2 regions of the Serratia nevei genome follow, and region 1 is predicted to be linked to the other one. Evidence: predicted binding sites of a transcription regulator. Region 1 holds the regulator's gene; the other holds the start of a gene.
What was found. The regulator ArgR, encoded in region 1, controls arginine synthesis, uptake and breakdown. The targets are predictions, from matches to a motif close to ANTGAATAAAAATACANT.
Positions count from the first base shown of each region.

Region 1 (4,319 bases):
CAACTTCGACGTTTCGGCTCGCCTTGGCGGCAGCCCGTTCTTCGTGATCGAGGCCGACGAGTATGACTGCGCGTTCTTCGACAAGCGCTCCAAGTTCGTGCACTACAGCCCGCGCACGCTGATCATGAATAACCTGGAGTTCGATCACGCCGATATCTTCGACGATCTGAAAGCCATCCAGAAACAGTTCCACCACCTGGTGCGTCTGGTGCCGGGCAAAGGCAAGATCATCCTGCCGGACAACGACAGCCACCTGAAGCAGGTGATGGCGATGGGCTGCTGGAGCGAGCAGGAGCTGGTGGGGGAAGAGGGCACCTGGCGCGCGCAGAAGCTGACGCCGGACGCCAGCCATTACGCGGTGTTCCTCGACGGCGAACAGGTCGGCGAAGTGAACTGGGCGCTGGTGGGCGAGCACAACATGCATAACGGCCTGATGGCCATCGCCGCCACCCGTCATGTCGGCGTGCAGCCGGCGGACGCCTGCCGCGCGTTGGGCGATTTCATCAACGCCCGCCGCCGTCTGGAACTGCGTGGCGAAGCCAACGGCGTCACGGTTTACGACGACTTCGCACACCACCCGACGGCGATCCTCGCCACTCTGGCCGCGCTGCGCGGCAAGGTCGGCGGCACGGCGCGCATTCTGGCGGTGCTGGAACCGCGCTCCAACACCATGAAAATGGGCATCAGCAAAAACGATCTGGCGCCTTCGCTCGGCCGCGCCGACGAAGTGTTCCTGTTCCAGCCGCACCACATTCCGTGGCAGGTGGCGGAAGTGGCGGATGCCTGCGTGCAGCCGGCGCACTGGAGCGCGGATCTCGACACGCTGGTGGACATGGTGGTGAAAACCGCACAGCCGGGCGATCACATTCTGGTGATGAGCAACGGCGGCTTCGGCGGCATTCACGATCGCCTGCTGGACGCGCTGGCGAAAAAGCAGGAACCGAAAGTCACCTACTGATCGCTCCGCCGCATCAGACAATCCAAGGGCCGCATTCGCGGCCTTTTTTACGTCCATAAAAAAGCCCTCGCGAGCGAGGGCAACGGGGTTCGTCGGATAGGACGACGAGAGGGTCTCTGGGAAATCGGCGTTTGCGTCAGAACTCGGCAGTGGCAGTGACGAGGGTAATCAGCTCTGCAAAGCCGTTCCCAGAGTTGTTATTTGTAAATCTCGGCGGTGGCGTGGTAGTTGCCTTCATTACGCGCTTCGATCACGCGGTAGGCGGTCGCACCTTTCGCGTCGGCTTTTTCCGACAACGCCTGGCGAATGTCGGTCGGCGCGCCGTCGATGCCGCTGACGGTAATGGTGCCGATAGATTGCAGGTTGGCGGTCTGATCGTTAGTCACCAACTGGGCGGCAGAAGCGCCGAAGGAGATGACAGACAGCAGGCCGAGTGCAGCAACAGTAGTTTTCATGTTCATGATAGCGATCCTTGGTCATAACAGCCTGGAAGGGCTTGGCAGCGATTTTTATTCTTGAAGGCCGTTACGACAGCGTTTGATTCCAGAGATGTATTGCCCGTTGCCGGGTAATGCCGGTACTTATTTGTAGATTTCAGCGGTCGCGTGGAAGTTGCCGTCATTGCGGGCTTCGATCACGCGGTAAGCGGTTGCCCCTTTGGCGTCAGCTTTGTCGGACAGCGCCTGGCGAATGTCGGAAGGCGCTGCGGCAACGCCGCTCACGGTGATCACACCGGCCGGCTGCAGTTTTGCGGCCTGAGTTGCGTCAACAGATTGTGCTGCGAATGCACCAAATGAAAGCATGGACAGAACGCTCAGGGTTGCAACGGTAGTTTTAATTTTCATCATCTCACCTCATCGTATTCTTTTATCAGTTCCAACGAACTGTGATTCAGTTCACGAAAATGAGTATACAGCTAGTAACGCGAAAAATTAATAGTTCGCTAACAGTTGCTAGTGAAACTTTAACCTCATGATCCTTATTTTTTATAACCATAAGGAATAAAAAACGCTCATAAAACGATCTTTTGATGTTAAATTTATGTAATTTCAATGAGGTAAGTGCTTTTGACCAAAAGTGCGGAAGATCACAGTGGGTACTGCTGGTTACATGGAGATGTCATGGAAATGTGTTGCTGAGGGATAAAAAAGCAGTGTTAAACGCGGTTGAAGGCAGGGAAGGTAACGCGGGGGTTAAAGAAGCGCTAACAAAGTGCGGGCTACAGCCGCACTTTGTTAGCGCCAGGTTTCACAGCTCTTGCTCGAACACGCCCAGAATAGCTTCATGCAGTTTCTGAGCGGTAAAGCCGTTGGAGGGGGTGACGAAAATCGTATCGTCGCCGGCAATTGTGCCGAGGATGCCCTGGGATTTACCCAATGAGTCGAGCAGGCGAGCGATCAGCTGCGCGGCGCCCGGGCTGGTGTGGATCACCACGACGGCGTCGTTATGGTCGACGTCCAGCACCAGATTCTTCAATGGGCTGGTGGTGGTCGGCACGCCGAGTTCGGCAGGAAGGCAATACACCATTTCCATTTTGGCATTGCGCGTACGTACCGCGCCGAACTTGGTCAGCATGCGCGATACTTTGGATTGGTTAATGTTTTCGAAGCCTTCTTCTTGCAGCGCCAAAACGATCTCGCCTTGAGAACTGAATTTTTCTTCTTTCAATAACGCTTTGAACGTCTTGATCAGATCTTCCTGTTTTGCGGGATTACGCATTTTGCACCGTGGAATGTTGATAGTGGAAGTCATGATTATGCATATAGATGAATTTTTATGCAACAAAGGCCGACCCAAAGAAAATAAACATGACCGGGCGGCGAGGAAAGGACGGCATTTTAACAAAATCCGGCAGCGATGAATATGCCCTTTTGACGACGGAAAATCGGCCTGCGGTGGTAAATAAAATGTTATTAAAATGATGTTGTTCTGATGTTGCGTAAGGGTGTAATGTAACGGCCGGTTAACTTGCTCGTGAATAACCTCGCACTATTTTTGATTAATGTGCGCTATGCCCTTCATGCGTAAGCGATTTAATCTAAAATGGACGCGACAGCGGCCGTTTTATTACACCTGCAGGCAAGAATTGGCTAATTTATTGTTTTTAAAGGTGTAATAACTTAAGGTCCGTAACCAACACATTCACGGCGCTTTATATATTTAAGATAATAAAGGAGTATAGGATGAAAGTTGCAGTTCTCGGTGCTGCTGGCGGTATCGGCCAGGCCCTCGCCCTTCTACTCAAAACCCAGCTTCCTTCAGGTTCTGAACTCTCTCTCTACGACATTGCCCCCGTTACCCCAGGCGTTGCCGTCGACTTAAGCCACATCCCAACCGCAGTTAAAATCAAAGGCTTCAGCGGCGAAGACGCGACCCCGGCTCTGCACGGTGCGGACGTGGTGCTGATTTCCGCCGGCGTGGCCCGTAAGCCTGGCATGGATCGCTCTGACCTGTTCAACGTTAACGCCGGCATCGTGCGTAACCTGATTGAGCAAGTGGCGAAAACCTGCCCGAAAGCCTGCATCGGTATCATCACCAACCCGGTTAACACCACGGTCGCCATCGCGGCGGAAGTGCTGAAAAAAGCCGGCGTTTACAACAAGAACAAACTGTTCGGCGTGACTTCGCTGGATATCATCCGTTCCAACACCTTCGTGGCCGAGCTGAAAGGTAAACAGCCGGAAGAGCTGAACGTGCCGGTCATCGGCGGCCACTCTGGCGTGACCATCCTGCCTCTGCTGTCGCAGATCCCAGGCGTGAGCTTCACCGATCAGGAAGTGGCGGATCTGACTAAACGCATTCAGAACGCCGGCACCGAAGTGGTGGAAGCCAAAGCCGGCGGCGGGTCTGCAACGCTGTCCATGGGCCAGGCGGCCGCACGTTTCGGTCTGTCTCTGGTGCGTGCGCTGCAGGGCGAGAAAGGCGTGGTGGAATGCGCTTACGTTGAAGGCGACGGCAAATACGCTCGCTTCTTCGCACAACCGCTGGTACTGGGCAAAAACGGCGTTGAAGAGCGCAAAGATATCGGCACCCTGAGCGCCTTCGAGCAGAAAGCGCTGAACGAGATGCTGGACGTGCTGCACAAAGATATCGAGCTGGGCGAGAAGTTCATCAATAACTGATCGTTGCCGATAGTCAGCCGATAAACGCCGCCGGACGCTGTTCCGGCGGTTTTTTTTGCCCCGCGTTCACGATTTGATGCGTGCCTTGCGATCCAGCAGGCAATCGCTGCGCGGATCGTAATAGCGGCTTGGCCAGATCTCCGAAGGGTGGATGCCTATCGCTTCGGCGATCAGCCACTCCCCCTTTGGCCACGGGCGCGACAGCGCGTTGGCCAGCGTTGATGAGCTTAATCCGGCCT
Region 1 covers NZ_CP149940.1:398,981-403,299, forward strand. The annotation lists gene mpl (UDP-N-acetylmuramate:L-alanyl-gamma-D-glutamyl-meso-diaminopimelate ligase) at 1-958, shown strand, start outside; gene yhcN (peroxide/acid stress response protein YhcN) at 1,156-1,419, opposite strand; gene yhcN (peroxide/acid stress response protein YhcN) at 1,540-1,803, opposite strand; gene argR (transcriptional regulator ArgR) at 2,207-2,677, opposite strand; gene mdh (malate dehydrogenase) at 3,142-4,080, shown strand; gene V8N38_RS01850 (helix-turn-helix domain-containing protein) at 4,147-4,319, opposite strand, start outside.

Region 2 (4,319 bases), 1.6 Mb from region 1:
CGCTATCACCGTGGCAACCGGCTGCATTTGGATGTGCTGGTGGTGGATGAGGCCTCGATGGTCGATCTGCCGATGATGGCACGCCTGATTGCCGCGCTGCCCGATCGGGCGCGGGTGATTTTCCTCGGCGACCGCGATCAGCTGGCCTCGGTGGAGGCCGGCGCGGTGCTGGGAGATATTTGCCGCTTTGCCGAGCAGGGATACAGCGACGCGCGTGCCGCAGAGCTGAGCCGCCTGACCGGCTGTTCGCTCGCAGGGCGGCAGGCCGATGCGGAAGCGGCGGTGCGCGACAGCCTGTGTCTGCTGCGCAAGAGTTACCGTTTCGATGCCCGTTCCGGCATCGGTCAGCTGGCGTTGGCGGTCAACACCGGGGCGGGGGATCGCGCGCTGGCGGCATTAAACGGCAGTTTCGGCGATGTCACGGGCTATGCGCTGGCAACGAGCGAAGAGTATCAGGCGCTGTTGGATGCCTGCGTGGCGGGCTATCGCGACTATTTGCGGCTGACCGCCGAAGGCGCGGACGCGGCGGCGGTGCTGGCGGCCTTTGGCCGTTTTCAGGTGCTGTGCGCGCTGCGTGAAGGGCCATTCGGCGTCTCCGGCTTGAATGATCGTATTGAGCTCGGGCTGCAGCGTGCCGGTCTGATCGACCGCAAACCGGGCGTGCTCGGCCGCTGGTACCGGGGGCGGCCGGTGATGATCGGCCGCAACGACAGCGCGCTGGGGCTGTTCAATGGAGATATCGGCATTACGCTGCCGGATGAGCACGGCGATTTGCGCGTGCATTTCCAACTGCCGGACGGCAGCATCAAGTCGGTGCAGCCGAGCCGTTTGCCGGCGCATGAAACCGCCTATGCCATGACGGTGCACAAATCTCAGGGATCGGAGTTTGACCATACGGTCCTGGTGTTGCCGAATCACTTCCTGCCGGTGCTGACGCGTGAGCTGGTCTATACCGCGATCACTCGCGCGCGTAAGCAGCTCTCGCTGTATGCCACGGAGGCGGTGTTGCTGCGGGCCATTCGCATGCCGACTCAGCGTCGCAGCGGATTGGCTGAACGGCTACAGGCGACGGAATAAGCGTTGAAGGGGCGCGGCAACGGCCGCGCCGTGGGGATTACAGATCGGCCAGCAGGATTTTGGAACGGCGCTGATAGTTATACAGCGCCTGCTTTTGCATCGGCAGCACGTCGACTTCCGCCGGGGTGAATCCGCGTTCCTGGAACCAGTGGATGCTGCGGGTGGTCAGCACGAACAGCTTCTTCAGCCCCATCTGACGCGCCTGGTTTTCCACCCGCTGCAGCAGCATCTCGCCGCGCGAAGAACTGCGGTAATCGGGATGTACCGCGACACAGGCCATCTCACCGATTTTTTCCTCTAAGAACGGGTACAGCGCCGCGCAGGCGATGGTCAGGTTGTCGCGTTCGATAATGGTGAACTTGTCGATCTCCATCTCCAGCTGTTCACGCGAACGGCGCACCAGAATACCCTGCTGTTCGAGCGGCCGGATCAGTTCCAGGATGCCGCCGATGTCGTTGATCGTCGCCCGGCGCACCTGTTCGGCGCTCTCCATCACGATTTGGGTGCCGATGCCGTCGCGCGAGAACAGCTCTTGCACCAGCGCGCCGTCTTCCTGGTAGCTGATCAGGTGGCTGCGGCGCACACCGCTGCGGCAGCCTTTTACCGCGCCGCGCAGGAAGCGCACGGTGCCGGAATGGTAGTCGCCGCCTTCCTCGAGCTCTTCAAGGCGCTTTTGCGCGTCGTTGGGGAACAGCTCGGAAAGGATGTTGCCCTCCGCGTCGGTCACGCCTTGCGAGGAGCAGAAACCGATCATTTTTTCCGCTTTCAGCTTGATCGCCAACTGGGTAGCCACTTCTTCCGAAGTCAGGTTGAAGCTCTCGCCGGTGACCGAAACCGCGACCGGGCCGATCAGCACGATGGCGTTGCTGTCGAGCTGGCGGTGGATTGCGTCTTCATCGATGCGGCGAATGCGGCCGCTGTGACAGTAGTCGATGCCGTCATCGATGCCCAGCGGCTGCGCGATGATGAAGTTGCCGCTGACCACGTTGATATGCGCACCTTGCAGCGGCGTGTTGTTGAGGCTCATCGACAGCCGGGCGGTGATATCGAGCTGCAACAAACCGGCGGCCTGCTTAACCAGCTCGAGCGTATGGGCGTCGGTCACGCGGGTGTGTTTGTGGTAGATCGGCTCATGGTTGTGCTGCGCCAGATTGGCGTCGATCTGCGGCCGTGCGCCGTAAACCACCACCAGGCGAATGCCCAGACTATGCAGCAGCCCGATATCGTTGACGATGTTGGAGAAATTCTCGTGTTCGATGGCTTCCCCGCCGAGCATGATGACAAACGTTTTGCCGCGGTGGGCGTTGATATAGGGGACTGAGTGACGGAATCCTTGCACCAGCTCTGTACTACGTTCCTTCACGGCTAAACCTCTTTTGCATATTTATACGATATTTTTGTATTTTTATTCTTTTATGACGCCAATGGCAAGTGGGAAATCGTCATGAAGAGTGCGCTAAGGGGGTTAAATCGTTAATAAATTGAAAAACCATAAAAAGATTTTCTGATGACAGGGCTGGAATGATTGGTTAAAGTTTTCGGCATCCCCATTCTATTGGTGTTTTTTTCATCTGTTGTAAACAGCTATTACTGCCGGAGCCGCATGCCAAACTCTAATCACAATCTGGGCCGCCGTCGTTTATTACAGGGCGTTGCCGCCAGCTGGTTGCTGAGTGTGAGTCGTACGGGCTTCGCCGCGTCATCGCACGTGATCGCCGTGCGCGTCTGGCCATCCTCCACCTATACCCGCGTCACGCTGGAATCCAACGTCGAGCTGAAATACAAGCAGTTTGCCCTGACCAATCCCGATCGCGTGGTGGTGGACATCGAAGGCGTTCACCTTAACAGCGTGCTGAAAGGCATCGCCGGGCAGGTACGTGCCGACGACCCTTATCTCAAGCAGGCGCGCGTCGGCCAGTTCGATCAGAATACCGTGCGGCTGGTGCTGGAGCTCAAGCAGAGCGTCAGCCCGCATATTTTCACGCTGGCGCCGGTGCCGGAGTATCGCAACCGTCTGGTCATGGATCTCTACCCGACCAAGGCCGGCAGCGGCGGTGAGGAGTATGATCCGCTACTGGCGTTACTGGAAGATTACAACAAGGGCGATCTGGAGCGCACGTTGCCGCCGGAAGCGCCGCAGGCCGGCAAGGCGGGGCGCGATCGGCCGATCGTCATCATGCTGGATCCTGGCCACGGCGGCGAAGATCCCGGCGCTATCGGCAAGTACAAGACGCGCGAGAAAGACATCGTATTGCAGATTGCCCGCAAGCTGAGCGCCATGATCAAGCGCGAGCCGAACATGAAGGTGTTCATGACGCGCAACGAAGACGTGTTTATCCCGCTCAAGGTGCGCGTCGCCAAGGCGCGCAAGCAGCGCGCGGATCTGTTCGTTTCGATTCACGCCGACGCCTTTACCAGCCGCGCGGCGCGCGGTTCATCGGTGTTCGCGTTGTCCACCAAGGGCGCCACCAGCTCGGCGGCCAAGTTCCTGGCGCAGACGCAGAACGCGTCGGACCAAATTGGCGGCGTCAGCAAGAGCGGCGACCGTTATCTCGACCATACCATGTTCGATCTGATCCAGACCGCGACCATCAACGACAGCCTGAAGTTCGGCAAGGAAGTGTTGAATCGGATGGGGAAAATCAACCGGTTGCACAAGAATCGCGTCGATCAGGCCGGTTTTGCGGTGTTGAAGGCGCCGGATATCCCGTCGATCCTGGTGGAAACGGCGTTTATCAGCAATATCGAAGAGGAGCGCAAGCTGCGCACCAGCCATTTCCAGCAGCAGGTGGCGGAGTCGATTCTGGCGGGCATCAAGGCTTATTTCGCCAACGGCGGCGCGCTGGCGAGCCGATAGAAGCAGGGCCGGGCGCGAGTCCGGCTATTTTTGCGGATTGCAGATACAAAAAAACACCCGTCAGGGTGCTTGTCTGTTGTCATCAAGAGTTGGTTGCGGAGGCCGGATTTGAACCGACGACCTTCGGGTTATGAGCCCGACGAGCTACCAGGCTGCTCCACCCCGCGTCCGTCTTGATGCTGCATTACTACGAAACCACCGTTTCATGGTATGCCGCTGGTACGACATTCGGTTGGTTGCGGGGGCCGGATTTGAACCGACGACCTTCGGGTTATGAGCCCGACGAGCTACCAGGCTGCTCCACCCCGCGTCCGTATAATACTTTGTTATCGAAGCCAAACGCAAATACCGCCAATGCGGCATCGGTTGGTTGCGGGGGCCGGAT
Region 2 covers NZ_CP149940.1:4,189,763-4,194,081, reverse strand. The annotation lists gene recD (exodeoxyribonuclease V subunit alpha) at 1-1,077, shown strand, start outside; gene argA (amino-acid N-acetyltransferase) at 1,115-2,440, opposite strand; gene amiC (N-acetylmuramoyl-L-alanine amidase AmiC) at 2,681-3,934, shown strand; tRNA gene V8N38_RS20150 (tRNA-Met) at 4,025-4,101, opposite strand; tRNA gene V8N38_RS20145 (tRNA-Met) at 4,168-4,244, opposite strand; tRNA gene V8N38_RS20140 (tRNA-Met) at 4,302-4,319, opposite strand, start outside.
Region 2: argA (amino-acid N-acetyltransferase) is a predicted target of ArgR. The motif match lies at 2,474-2,491, and genes of this name have one in related genera.